Regions from separate parts of the Labrenzia sp. C1B70 genome, predicted to be linked through region 3. Evidence: predicted binding sites of a transcription regulator. Region 3 holds the regulator's gene; each other region holds the start of a gene.

Region 1 (4,194 bases), on a different contig from region 3:
ACGACGCCAACCAGTTCGATTTCTTCACCCGTTCGATGAATGATTCCGGCTATACGCCGGTCGGCATCCGGGTGTACCGGACCGGCGACAATGCGATGAAATACACGCTGGCGCCCAAGGGCGAGGATCCGATCGAGGTTTCCGCCGTCCGTCTTTCCATCCCGAATTTCGAGAACTCCTGCCTTTCCGTCGAGAAAAAAGGCAAGCGCTTCTACGGTAACTGGGTCGGCACTGAAGGCTCCAAGCTGAAGAAACTGAACGTGTCGAAAAACCGGCTGACCATCGACGGCGAAGCGCGCAAGGTATCGATTGCGGAAGTCCGCGTCGGCCGCATGGGCATTACCGAAAATGGCAAGCCGATCGCTTTCCTCACCGATGCCGGCGGCGACTATGCGGTTCTGCAGTGGTTCAAACCCGGTGTGACTGTCGAGCAGATGCAGGATCCGGAAAAGGAAATCCTCGATTTCGCGTCGGAAGAAATCGTTCGCAACCCCGGCGGCACCTGCGACCGGCAGATCGAATCCCGACTGAAAGCCATGAAATAATACGACTGAATCTGAGCCTGTTTTTAAGGATAGGTTCAAATAATACGTCCTGAGCGCAAAGATTACGAATTTTTCATCGAATTCGACTTGTGCTCGGGATAGGCTTTTCCCATATGTTGAGGGAGTTGTGTTGCATGCGCGATTGCATGCGCACGTCTATCTAGAAGGGGATTTTTACGACCATGTCGACCTATGACCGTCAATCTCAAGGCGCGTATACCGTCGCCGGCGCACGCGCCGAGGCCGGCATCGATCAGGGCCTGCGCTCCTACATGCTGGGCGTCTATAATTACATGACCATCGGCCTTGCGCTGACCGGCTTTCTTGCGCTGGCAACGGTCATGCTTGCAACGACCACCGATCCGAACTCTGCTGTCGCCAGCCTTGGCAACGGCCGCATGCTCACCCAGCTGGGTGTTGCCATCTACGGCAGCCCGCTGAAATGGGTTGTCATGCTCGCACCGCTCGGAATGGTGTTCTGGCTGTCCTTCCGCATTCAGTCCATGAGTGCCGGCGCAGCGCGGACCCTTTTCCTGGTCTACGCATCCGTAATGGGTATCTCCCTGTCCTCGATCTTCCTGGTTTACACCCCGGGTTCGATCGCTCAGGTCTTCTTCATCACCGCCGGTACCTTCGGCGCGCTGAGCCTGTTCGGCTACACCACGAAGAAGGACCTGTCCGGCTGGGGCTCGTTCCTGTTCATCGGCCTGATCGGTATCGTGATCGCGTCGCTGGTCAACATCTTCATGGCATCTTCCGCCCTGCAGTTCGCCATCTCCGTGATCGGTGTTCTGGTGTTCGCCGGCCTGACCGCCTACGACACCCAGCAGATCAAGGAAATGTACTACGAAGGCGACAGCGGTGAAGTCGCTACGAAGAAGTCCGTCATGGGCGCGCTGCGTCTGTACCTCGACTTCATCAACCTGTTCATCATGCTGCTGCAGCTGTTCGGCAACCGCGACTAAGCGCAGCCAAACTGAACAAACGGAAAAGCCCGGCCTTGTGCCGGGCTTTTTTGTGGCCGCACGACTATCCGACACATCGCTTGCTTACACTTGCGTCAATGGGCGTCAACGCCAGCCTTGCGCAAATCAATGGAATGAAGCGGCAGAACACTGCGCTGCCAGGTTTGGCCGAACCAACCGTCTGGTCCGCGGCCAGCCGGTAACCGACCAGCATTGGCCGGTCATTGACGCCACCATCAAGGAAATACCTGTGACCGGATAAACGCAGGGGGAATGAACCTCACCCGGGCATCAGCTGATTGACCGGATGCCTGGTCAGGCGTCGACCACCCGAAGATGTTTTTTCTTCTCCAGAACCCTCAGCACCTGCGCCAGATCGTGGCCACGCTTCAGGATCATGCCCCCGGTCGCCACGACCGAATAAGCGCCCTGGCGGCGGGCCAGCTTCGGGTCCTTCTCGATCCTGTAAAGCGGCATTTCGGAAGATCTGCGAAACACGGAGAAGATTGCCCGGTCCTTCAGGAGGTCGATGGCATAGTCCCGCCACTCGCCGTCGGCGACCATGCGCCCGTAGAGCCTCAGAATGACATCGAGTTCGCGCCTGTTGAATGCAACAATGGGTTTGGGAGGGGGAGCCGGTTGATGTTGTGGCGACGGGCTTGCACCCGCACCACGCTGAAACGCGCTGTCGTCGGCTTCGCTCATTCCGCCTCCATTCCGTTCGCGGTTTCGCTGCTGACAGGTAACCGACAAGAGAATCGTCGGGAGACGCCTGTCACCTGGCTGTCATGATGCGTCTTCTTTAGCCATTCTGGCAAGCCCGCAACGTCATATTGACAGACAGAGGTCCGAAACCAGAGTAATTTTGCCAATAAGTTTTACGGGAAGAAGTGCAAAAACGAACGCAACGGCACTTTGCCAAGAAAGAATGCATAAATTTCCATGATTTTGCCGCATTCCAGCCCTTGGCCAGCCATTTTAGACACCCATATTAGGATCATACCCTGATGGGTATGGCCCGTAGAAGCCGCGGAATGCATTAGCCCCCCAGCCCCCCGGGGTTTTTACTGGCCAACCAGATTTAGTGAGTCAAACATCAGGGCAACTGAAGGGCCGGCATTATGCCGGCCCTTTTCATTTGTGGCCCTGCCTGTTTTTCTGCTTTCAAACTACTTCAGAAAATCCCTGAGGAACGACAGGAACCGCGCATCGGTTCCATAGGCGACGTTGACCCGCATTGCCGGCTTCTGCCGGGTCTCCCGGTTCGGATAGAAGACGGCGCCCGGTGCAATGAAAATGCTTTGCTTGCTGGCTGCGGCGCACAGTTCCCTTTCATCCACATCATCGGGAAACTCCACCCAGAGATAGAACCCGGGTATGGAGCACTCCCGCACGGACAACCCGATCGCCTCCAGTGTCCCGAAGGATGCCTTGTAGGCATCTTCCACCCGGCTCCTGAGACGTCGCAGATGTCTCAGATAATGGCCGGCCTGCATCAGATTGAACACGAAGCGTTCGACGTGGTCGGATGAATTGACCACCGTCAGCATCTTGATATCGGCAAGCTGGCGGATGATGTCCGGATTTCCAGCCACGTAACCGCATCTGAGACTGGCCGACAGTGTCTTGGAAAAAGTACCGAGATAAAGCACCCGCTCCAGCTGGTCCAGCGCCGCCAGCCTTGGCAGCGTGGCCGGAAGAATATCGGCAAGCGCATCGTTTTCAACCAGGAGAAACCCCCAGCGCTCGGCAAGCTGCATCAACCCGAATGACCGCGAAGGTGACAGGGAACCGCCGGTCGGATTGTGGCCATGGGACTGGGTGACAAACATCTTCGGCCGGTAAAGAGCGAGTTTGGCGGTCAGGTCTTCCAGGTCCGGACCGTCCCTGTCACGCCGGATACCGACAATCTGCACCTTGGCGAAGGTCAGCTTGGAAAAGAGCGGATAATAGCCCGGCTCATCGACAAAAACCGTATCGCCAGGCTCCGTCAGATGCCGGATGATCAGATCCAGGCCATGGTTGACGCCATGGGTCAAAAGAAGCCCTTGCGGATCGGCCGGGATCGACCGCTCCAGCAACTGCATCCGCAGCCGGTCCCTCAACGGACCATATCCCCACGAACTGCCGTAGCCGAATTCGATCGCTTCGGGAAAGGGCGTCTTGGCGTTGGCGAAATGGCGGCGCAGCTCCGCTCCTTCCATCCACGACGGCGGCGGGCGCCCATCTCCCGGACGCACTTCATAATGCTGTTCCAGCTGCTCCCGCAGCAACGACATGCCGTCAACCGCAGCCGTGACATGTGGCGCTGGCGGGGTCTTGGAAGCCGGTCCGACCTGTGACATGTAGTATCCGGAGCCGGCCCGCGCTTCCAGTAGCCCTCGGGCGACCAGCCGGTCGTAAGCTTCCGCCATCGTGTTTTTCGAAACGCCGTTCTCCCGCGCGGCCTGACGAATGGAAGGCAACCGCTCAAACGTCTTGTACGCCCCTGCCTCCAGCATCAGCGCGACTTTCTCGACGATCTGATCGACGCGAGACAGTTTCCGACCGCTACCCGTAACCCTCATTGTCCCTCAAAATTTACTGGGACAGTGCTACCCATAAATCCAACAACTGTCCCTTGATTGTCCCAATCATTTTTATGACAGTTTGCCCCATTACGCCAGCAAATGGCAATTTCCTTG
Region 2 (4,194 bases), on a different contig from region 3:
TGGCTTTCCAGATCGATCGTCAGCGTGAAGTTGGCGCCACGCTCTGCCGCATGCATCAGGGTTTCCAGCTCGTCTTCGGAAACCTGGATCGGCAGAATGCCGTTCTTGAAGCAGTTGTTGTAGAAAATGTCGGCGAACGATGTGGAGATCACGCAGCGGATGCCGAAATCAAGCAGCGCCCAGGGTGCGTGCTCGCGTGAGGAACCGCAGCCGAAGTTGTCACCGGCGATCAGGATCTTGGCATTGCGGTAGGCAGCCTTGTTGAGAACGAAGCTCTCGTTCTCCGATCCGTCGTCGTTGGTGCGCATTTCGTGGAACAGCGCGGTGCCGAGGCCGGTGCGTTTGATCGTCTTCAGGAACTGCTTCGGAATGATCATGTCCGTGTCGATGTTCACGATCGGCAACGGGGCTGCGACACCGGTCAGGGTCTCAAATTTTTCCATTCTTCTTCTCTCCTGAAAGGCCTGAAAACGGATGCCGCTTACGCGGCAAGGCTGGTTGTCTGATCGACACCGAGCATCAGATTGAGGTTCTGGACCGCAGCGCCGGACGCGCCCTTGCCCAGGTTGTCGTAGACGGCAACGATCGCGGCCTGCGCCCTGGCGTCATTTGCAAAGACGTGCAGATGCAGCTTGTTGGTGTCGTTGAGCGCCTGCGGGTTGAGGCTGTCGGATTTCTCGAGCGCTTCCAGCGGCGCGACCTCGACAAAACCGCCAGGTGCCGAAGCGAAATGATCGGCGATCGCCGCATGCAGCTGCTCGCCCGTCGGCACTTTGGCAAGGCCTGCCAGGTTCAACGGAACCACCGTCAGCATGCCTTTGTAGAAATCGCCAACAGTCGGAGTGAACAGTGGAGCTGCGTCGAGCAGGCCGTATTCCGTCATTTCCGGAAGGTGCTTGTGATTGAACCCGAGCGCGTACGGCGCAAACGAATTTGCGCTGGTTCCGGCGGCTTCGTAATCGGCAATCATGCCCTTGCCACCACCGGAATACCCGGAGATGCCGAAATAGGTCAGGTTGAAGTCCGACGGCAGCAGCTCTGCGGTGATCAGCGGACGAACCGCCGCGATCAGGCCTTGCGGCCAGCAGCCCGGATTGGCAACGCGCATGGCTGCGGCGATGATGTCGGCCTGGTCGAGGTCCATTTCGGCAAAACCGTAGGCCCAGCCCTCGGCAACCCGGTGGGCGCTGGACGCATCAATCACACGGGTGGTGTCGTTCTCGATCAGGGCAACACTTTCCTTGGCCGCCGCATCCGGCAGGCAAAGAATGGCAATATCGGCCTTGTTGAGGTAGTCGGCCCGGGCTGCCGGATCCTTCCGGCTTTCGTCCGGAATGGAGATCAGCTCAAGGTCGCGGCGCATGGCAAGGCGCTCGCGGATCTGCAGACCCGTCGTACCGGCTTCACCATCAATAAACACGCGCGCAACCATCGCCCGTTCCTCTCCCTCTCATGATCGCCGCCAGTTTCGAACCCCAGGGCCCGAAAGCCGTCAGGCAGATCGGTGCAAAATCGCAAGCGTCATACACCCAATCGCGCGGCTTGTCACCGCCGCGCGACGCTCCGTTATCTCAACGGGCCCTTGAGTGATACTCATCATTCGGGCGCATGTCGGACGCCGCAGCCACCCTGTTGGACATGTTGAAGAAGCCCGTTACCGAGGCGATGTCCCAGATGTCGCGATCCGTAAACCCGACATCCCGAAGGGCTTGCCGGTCGCTTTCCACGATTTCCGCCGGCTTCTCCGTCAACTTGACGGCGAAGTCGAGCATCGCCCGCTGCTTTGGCGAAAGGTCCGCAACGCGGTAGTTCATCACCATCAGTTCCCCCAGCACGGGGTCCCCGGAAAGCTCGCGCACCGCAGCACCATGAGCCGTCAGACAATAAAAACAGCGGTTGACCGCGGATACCGCAACGGCAATCATCTCCCTCTCGAGCTTGGAGAGTGTACATTCGCCCAGCATGAGGTCGTTGTACATGTCGGTGAAGGCGCGCAGCTTCGTTTCGTCGAACGCATATGCCTTGAGGACGTTGGGAACGAGACCCAGCTTCTCCTGGCACAAGTCGAAATAAGCCTGTGTCTTTTCACTCAATGTTACATTTGAATCGATTTGCAAGGCCGTGACTTTACTTGACAATTTGCTCCTCCCGTCATGAAACCGTTTATGTCGCTGAAATATGAACTTAAGTCTTAGAACGAGCGAGCGACAGAGCCAAACCATACGATCGCCTAAGGGGATGGAAAATGCCGGACAAACACGACGTCGAGAAACTCAAACTCATCGACGCGGTCCAAGCAACCTTGAATCAGGAAGATCCGGCTCTCGCCGAGTTTTCCCGCGCCTTTTATGACCGGGGCGCAGCGGAAGACCTGGTGGCCTACACCGCGGAAGAGCTGACCGGCTTTGCCCGGGACGCCTGGCAGGATTTCCAGAACCACGAACTCGGCACGCATCGTGTCAGCATCGCCGATCCGGCGTTCAAGGCCCAGGGCAGCAAGGTCAAGGGCGTCTCGATTATCGAGATCGTCAACGACAACATGCCCTTCCTGGTCGATTCCGTCATGGACGAGCTGCAGGAAAGCAAGATCGAAGTGCATCTGGTTCTGCACCCGATCTTCATCGTGGAACGGGATGACAACGGCAAACTGACAAGCGCCACGGCCCGCAAGAAACCACCGAAGCGGACCGACCGGCAGGAAAGCCTCATCCATATCCACGTGACACGGATTGATTCGCCCGAAGCCCGCGCGGCCCTCAAGGCGCGGCTCGACAAGGTTCTGTCCGATGTCCGCGCCGTCGTGTCGGACTTCAAGCCGATGCAGGAACGCCTGGCGGAGGCCATCGACACCTACAAGACCACGCAAATTCCCGGCAGCAGCGATGAGTTGTGGGAGGCAATCCACTTCCTGGAGTGGATGGAGAACGACAACTTCATTTTCCTCGGCATGCGCGAATACATGTTCGAAGGCGGCGTCGAGGAGGGCGAGCTTTCCCCCCATGAGGGCACGGGTCTCGGCCTCTTGTCCGACCCGGACGTGCGCGTTCTCCGCCGCGGCACGGAGTTCGTGCAGATCACGCCGGAAATTCGCGAGTTCCTGAAGAAACCCGAACCGCTGATCATCGCCAAGGCCAACGTGAAGAGCACCGTGCACCGACGCGTGCACATGGATTACGTCGGCGCCAAGCTTTATGACGACGAAGGCAACATGAACGGCGAGCTGCGCATTGTCGGCCTGTTCGCCTCGACCGCCTATACCGAACCGACCAGCACCATCCCGTTCCTGCGCCGCAAGGTTGCCAGCGTTCTGGCCCGCGCCGGCTACGGGTCGGAAAGCCATTCCGGTCGCGCCCTCCGCAACGTTCTGGAAGCTTTCCCGCGTGACGAGCTGTTCCAGATCGAACGGGAGCGCCTGTTCGACTTTTCCATCGCCATCCTGCAGCTGGACGAGCGCCCGCGCATTCGCGTGCTGTCCCGCCCGGACAAGTTCGACCGCTATGTCTCCATTCTGGTCTTCGTCCCGCGTGACCGCTATTCCACCGAAGTTCGCCTGAACGTCGGCACCTATCTGGCCTCGGTCTATGAAGGACGCGTGTCGGCCTGGTACGTTACCTATCCAGAAGGTCCGCTGGCGCGGGTTCACTACATCATCGGCCGCGATCGCGGGGAAACGCCGACGCCCCAGCAGGAAGAGCTGGAGGCTGCCGTTGCCGACATGGTGCGCACCTGGTCCGACAGTGTGCGCGATGCGCTCAAGGACGAATTCGCGCCTTCACAGGCCCGCAAGCTGGCCGACCGCTACGCGCTTTCGTTTCATGGCGGCTACAAGGAAGTCTACAACGCCCAGTCCGCGCTGTTCGACATCGTCAAGCTGGAAACCCTGTCCGACAAGAACGACACCACCATCACGTTCCACCGCCAGGCAGGCACCAGGGACAGCCGCCTGTCGCTGAAGGTCTATCACCGCGGTTCGCCGATCCCGCTGTCCGCGCGCGTGCCGCTTCTGGAAAACATGGGTTTCCGCGTGATCAACGAGCGGACCTACCGCATCACGCCGGCCGATGCCCCCATGTCCTACCTGCACGAAATGACGCTGGAATCGCGCAGCGGCGAAGACATCGTCTTTTCCGATCAGCTGCACCCCCGGCTGGAAAGCATGTTCATGGCAGTCTGGACCGGGCTGGCGGAGGACGA
Region 3 (4,194 bases):
GTGTGGCTGCCGGTTTCTTCTCTCCGAACTCGGCCATGCCGGCCCAGATCTACGAGTGGGCGAAACGCGCCGACCCGGCTTTCTATGAACGCGCTTGGGGCGGGATCATCGTGCTGCTGGTCTTCCTCATGACCATGAACATTATCGCTATCATCCTGCGCCGCAGGTTTGAACGCCGCTGGTAAGGATTGCTCCGATGAACGAGATGCCGAATTTTGAACAGGCGAAAACCATGACCGACAGCAAAATTTCCGCGAACAAGGTGCAGGTCTATTATGGCGATACCCACGCCATCAAGGACGTGGACATCGAGATTCAGCCGCGGTCCGTGACTGCCTTCATCGGTCCGTCCGGGTGTGGCAAGTCGACGTTCCTGCGGACGATCAACCGCATGAACGACACCATCGACATCTGCCGTGTGGAAGGGTCGATCAAGATCGACGGTGAGGACATCTACGATCCCAAGGTCGATCCCGTACAGCTGCGCGCCAAGGTCGGCATGGTTTTCCAGAAGCCGAACCCGTTTCCCAAGTCGATCTACGACAACATTGCGTACGGTCCGCGAATCCATGGTCTGGCCCGCAACAAGTCCGAGCTTGATGAAATCGTTGCCTCCAGCCTGCAGAAGGCCGGGCTTTGGGAAGAAGTCAAGAACCGTCTGGACGAGCCGGGCACCGGCATGTCGGGCGGTCAGCAGCAGCGTCTGTGCATTGCCCGTGCCATTGCCGTCAGCCCGGAAGTGATCCTGATGGACGAACCGTGCTCGGCGCTTGACCCCATCGCGACCGCGAAGGTGGAAGAGCTGATCGACGAACTGCGGGAAAACTTCACCATCGTGATCGTGACCCACTCGATGCAGCAGGCTGCCCGTGTGTCTCAGCGTACCGCGTTCTTCCACCTGGGTGTTCTGGTGGAGGAAGGTCTGACGGAGGACATCTTTACCAATCCGAAGGACAAGCGTACGCAGGACTATATTACGGGCCGCTTCGGCTAAGCATTTTTTAGGTTTCTGAAGGGGACACAGGATGTCTGAACATACAGTCTCGGCTTACGATGACGAACTGACGGCCATGGCCGGCAAGGTTGCCGAAATGGGTGGTATTGCCGAAAAGGCTTTCGCCGATGCGGTGTCCGCGCTGGTGTCGCAGGATCTGGAGCTTGCCAAGGCGACGATCAAGGGCGATGTCCGTCTGGACAGCCTTTACAACGAACTTGAAGTGAAGCTGATCGAGCTGATCGTCCGCCGCCAGCCGATGGGGCAGGACCTGCGTGAAATCACCGCCGCAACGCGCATTGCCAATGACCTGGAGCGTGTTGGCGATCTTGCCAAGAACGTTGCCAAGCGCGTCATCGCCATCGACAGCGACTTGCAATCCAAGAAGCTCGCGATCGGTGTGGAGCACATGACGGAACTCGCTCTTTCGCAGCTCAAGCAGGTGTTGGATGCCTACGCCCGCAAGGATGCGGAAGCCGCCCGCCGGGTTCAGGAAGCCGACGCCGAGGTCGACGCGATCTACACGTCGATCTTTCGCGAACTCCTGACCTACATGATGGAAGACCCGCGGGTCATTACACAGTGCGTCCATCTCTTGTTCTGCGCAAAGAACATCGAGCGCATCGGCGATCACGCGACGAACATCGCCGAGAACGTCTACTACATGGTCACTGGCGAGCGTTTGCCGGAAGACCGGGCAAAGGTCGACGAAACAGGCGCGGTCTGACCCGCCGGTAATCGTCGGATTTGCAGAAGATCTTAACGGCCGGCGCTTCGGCGCCGGTTGCGGTAATTGGAGCGAGATGTATGCCGAAGGTGCTCATCGTTGAAGACGAAGAACCGCTCAGCCTTCTATTGAGATACAATTTGGAAGCGGAAGGGTACTCGGTCGAGTCCTGTGTCCGGGGTGACGAGGCGGAAATCCGCCTGCGGGAAAGCCTGCCGGATCTGTTGCTGCTCGACTGGATGCTGCCGGGCCTGTCCGGAATTGAACTGTGCCGCCGCCTGCGGGCGCGCGAGGATACCGAGCGCCTGCCGGTCATCATGCTGACGGCACGCGGTGAGGAAGCAGAGCGCATCCGCGGCCTGTCGACCGGTGCCGACGACTACGTGGTCAAGCCCTTCTCGGTACCGGAATTGATGGCCCGCGTGCGCGCCATCCTGCGCCGGGCAAGCCCGGAAGTGGTGTCCAGCATGTTGCGGTCCGGCGACATCGAACTGGATCGCGAAACGCACCGTGTTCGTCGCAACACCAAGGAAATACACTTGGGGCCGACGGAATTCCGCCTGCTGGAATTCCTGATGACATCGCCTGGCCGTGTCTTCTCCCGCGAACAACTGCTGGATGGGGTCTGGGGTCACGATGTCTACGTGGATGAACGCACTGTCGATGTTCACGTCGGTCGCTTGCGCAAGGCTCTGAACAAGGGCAAGGCAAAGGATCCTATCCGTACCGTCCGTGGTGCCGGATATGCCTTCAATGACCAGTTCACCTCTGCCACTGCCTGAGGGCAACTTGCAGAATGGAATTAAGGAGCCCGCTTTCAAGCGGGCTTTTTGTTTCTCAGCGGTTATGTGCCTTTCGCGGAGCAAGGTTCTCTTCTGCGACCACCCCATCAGTTGTGTCGGTGTCGGGGCTGATCCTGCGGTCCCTGTCGTGGCGGAGCGGTCAAACAAGGTTTGTTTTGATGGAACGGAAACGGCATGGAGCGGTGCCGAGAACAAGCCATGGGAGGTCACTGTTCGGGGTCGGGCATCTGGTCAAAGGAAGGCCCAAACAAAAAAAGCCCGCCAAATCGGCGGGCTTTGTCATGAATTGGTTAGGTGCGAGGCTATCAGCCTGCCTGAGCCATCGTCTTGCGATCGCGGCGGCGGTCGGCGACCGGCTGATACGCGATCTTGCAGTGATGAGCGCAGTAGGGGACGCCGGCATCGGACTGGCGGCCGCAGAAGTAGAAGTCGTCGGTCGCCGGGTCGCCAATCGGCCATTTGCAGGTCCGCTCGGTCAGCGTCAGGATGGTAGCCCGCTGCGAGATCGGAACAAGTTCTGCAATCGGCTCTACGCGTGGCTTGGCAGCCACCACTGGAGCCGGCGAGATGTCTGCTTTCAGGGCCGTTGCGCCGATCGACTGCGGATGTGACGTCGTCGGTTTCTTCGGCGCTGCACCGGTTGCAGGAGCTGCGGTGCGCGGCCGGCGTGGCTTAGCGCTTGAAGAGGTGGACTTGGCGCGGCCGGACAGGCCAAGGCGGTGCACCTTGCCGATCACGGCGTTACGGGTAACACCACCCAGTTCGCCTGCGATCTGGCTTGCGCTCAAGCCGTCGCCCCAAAGCTTTTTGAGAAGCTCAACTCGTTCGTTTGTCCAACTCATTGCCGCACCCTTTAGTTTGACCGTCCTGCGGCCATTAACCCCGTGTTAAGCATGCGCAAGCACGCTTAATGCTGGCAGATCTAGTGCCTCTTGGTGATTTGCCTCACGAGATCTCGTGTCTGATTGCTGAGAGGTTACAATAACGTTAATTTGTCAGGCAACCACTCGACCCAAACCAGTTGGGGATGAAACGACTTTTCCCCAATTATGGCGAGGTCATTGAGAATTTTATGAAATCCGCCCTCCGCGGCACATGAAATGTCTTGTGCGCCATTTCCATTGACAGTGCATGGTACCGGCAGTGTATAAGAAAGCCGCTGCGTGCCGCCTCATCGGGGCGGCACGTCGCGTTTTGGCCCTTCGGCATCTTTTCAAGGTGACGGCCCGGCGTCGGGGCGACGCAGGGGACAGCAGGGGCGTTTAAAGGAGACAAACGAGGTTATGTCCGCGACTGCACTATTCGGAAATTACGCAAGATCGAACCTGTCTTTCGATCATGGGGAAGGCGTCTGGCTGGTTACCACCGATGGCCGACGATTCCTCGATTGCGGTTCCGGCATCGCGGTCAACGCACTCGGTCATGCCCATCCGCATCTGGTCAAGGCGTTGCAGGATCAGGCAGCCAAGCTGTGGCATACCTCCAACCTGCACCAGATCCCGGATGGCGAACGGCTGGCGCAGCGCCTGTGCGCGGAAACCTTTGCCGACAAGGTGCTGTTCGTGAATTCCGGCGCGGAAGCGATGGAAGCTGCCATCAAATGCGCGCGCCGTTATCATTATGACAACGGCAACCCCGAGCGGTTCCACATCGTGACCTTTGAAGGCGCT

The links. Region 3 encodes PhoB, which activates phosphate uptake and scavenging genes when phosphate is short. Its sites were predicted from a motif close to TGTCATNNANCTGTCAT; they were not measured.
Region 1: Q666_RS40250 (DUF2794 domain-containing protein) is a predicted target of PhoB. The motif match lies at 2,284-2,300, and genes of this name have one in related genera.
Region 2: Q666_RS39625 (NAD-glutamate dehydrogenase) is a predicted target of PhoB. The motif match lies at 2,150-2,166, and genes of this name have one in related genera.

The regions. Positions count from the first base shown of each region.
Region 1 covers NZ_AXCE01000004.1:421,361-425,554, reverse strand. The annotation lists gene Q666_RS40260 (hypothetical protein) at 1-545, shown strand, start outside; gene Q666_RS40255 (Bax inhibitor-1/YccA family protein) at 728-1,510, shown strand; gene Q666_RS40250 (DUF2794 domain-containing protein) at 1,826-2,215, opposite strand; gene Q666_RS40245 (PLP-dependent aminotransferase family protein) at 2,680-4,077, opposite strand.
Region 2 covers NZ_AXCE01000004.1:291,328-295,521, reverse strand. The annotation lists gene leuD (3-isopropylmalate dehydratase small subunit) at 1-443, opposite strand, end outside; gene argC (N-acetyl-gamma-glutamyl-phosphate reductase) at 482-1,432, opposite strand; gene Q666_RS39630 (peroxidase-related enzyme) at 1,572-2,138, opposite strand; gene Q666_RS39625 (NAD-glutamate dehydrogenase) at 2,246-4,194, shown strand, end outside.
Region 3 covers NZ_AXCE01000062.1:494,669-498,862, forward strand. The annotation lists gene pstA (phosphate ABC transporter permease PstA) at 1-185, shown strand, start outside; gene pstB (phosphate ABC transporter ATP-binding protein PstB) at 233-994, shown strand; gene phoU (phosphate signaling complex protein PhoU) at 1,026-1,721, shown strand; gene phoB (phosphate regulon transcriptional regulator PhoB) at 1,802-2,503, shown strand; gene Q666_RS63170 (GcrA family cell cycle regulator) at 2,830-3,366, opposite strand; gene Q666_RS63175 (aspartate aminotransferase family protein) at 3,808-4,194, shown strand, end outside.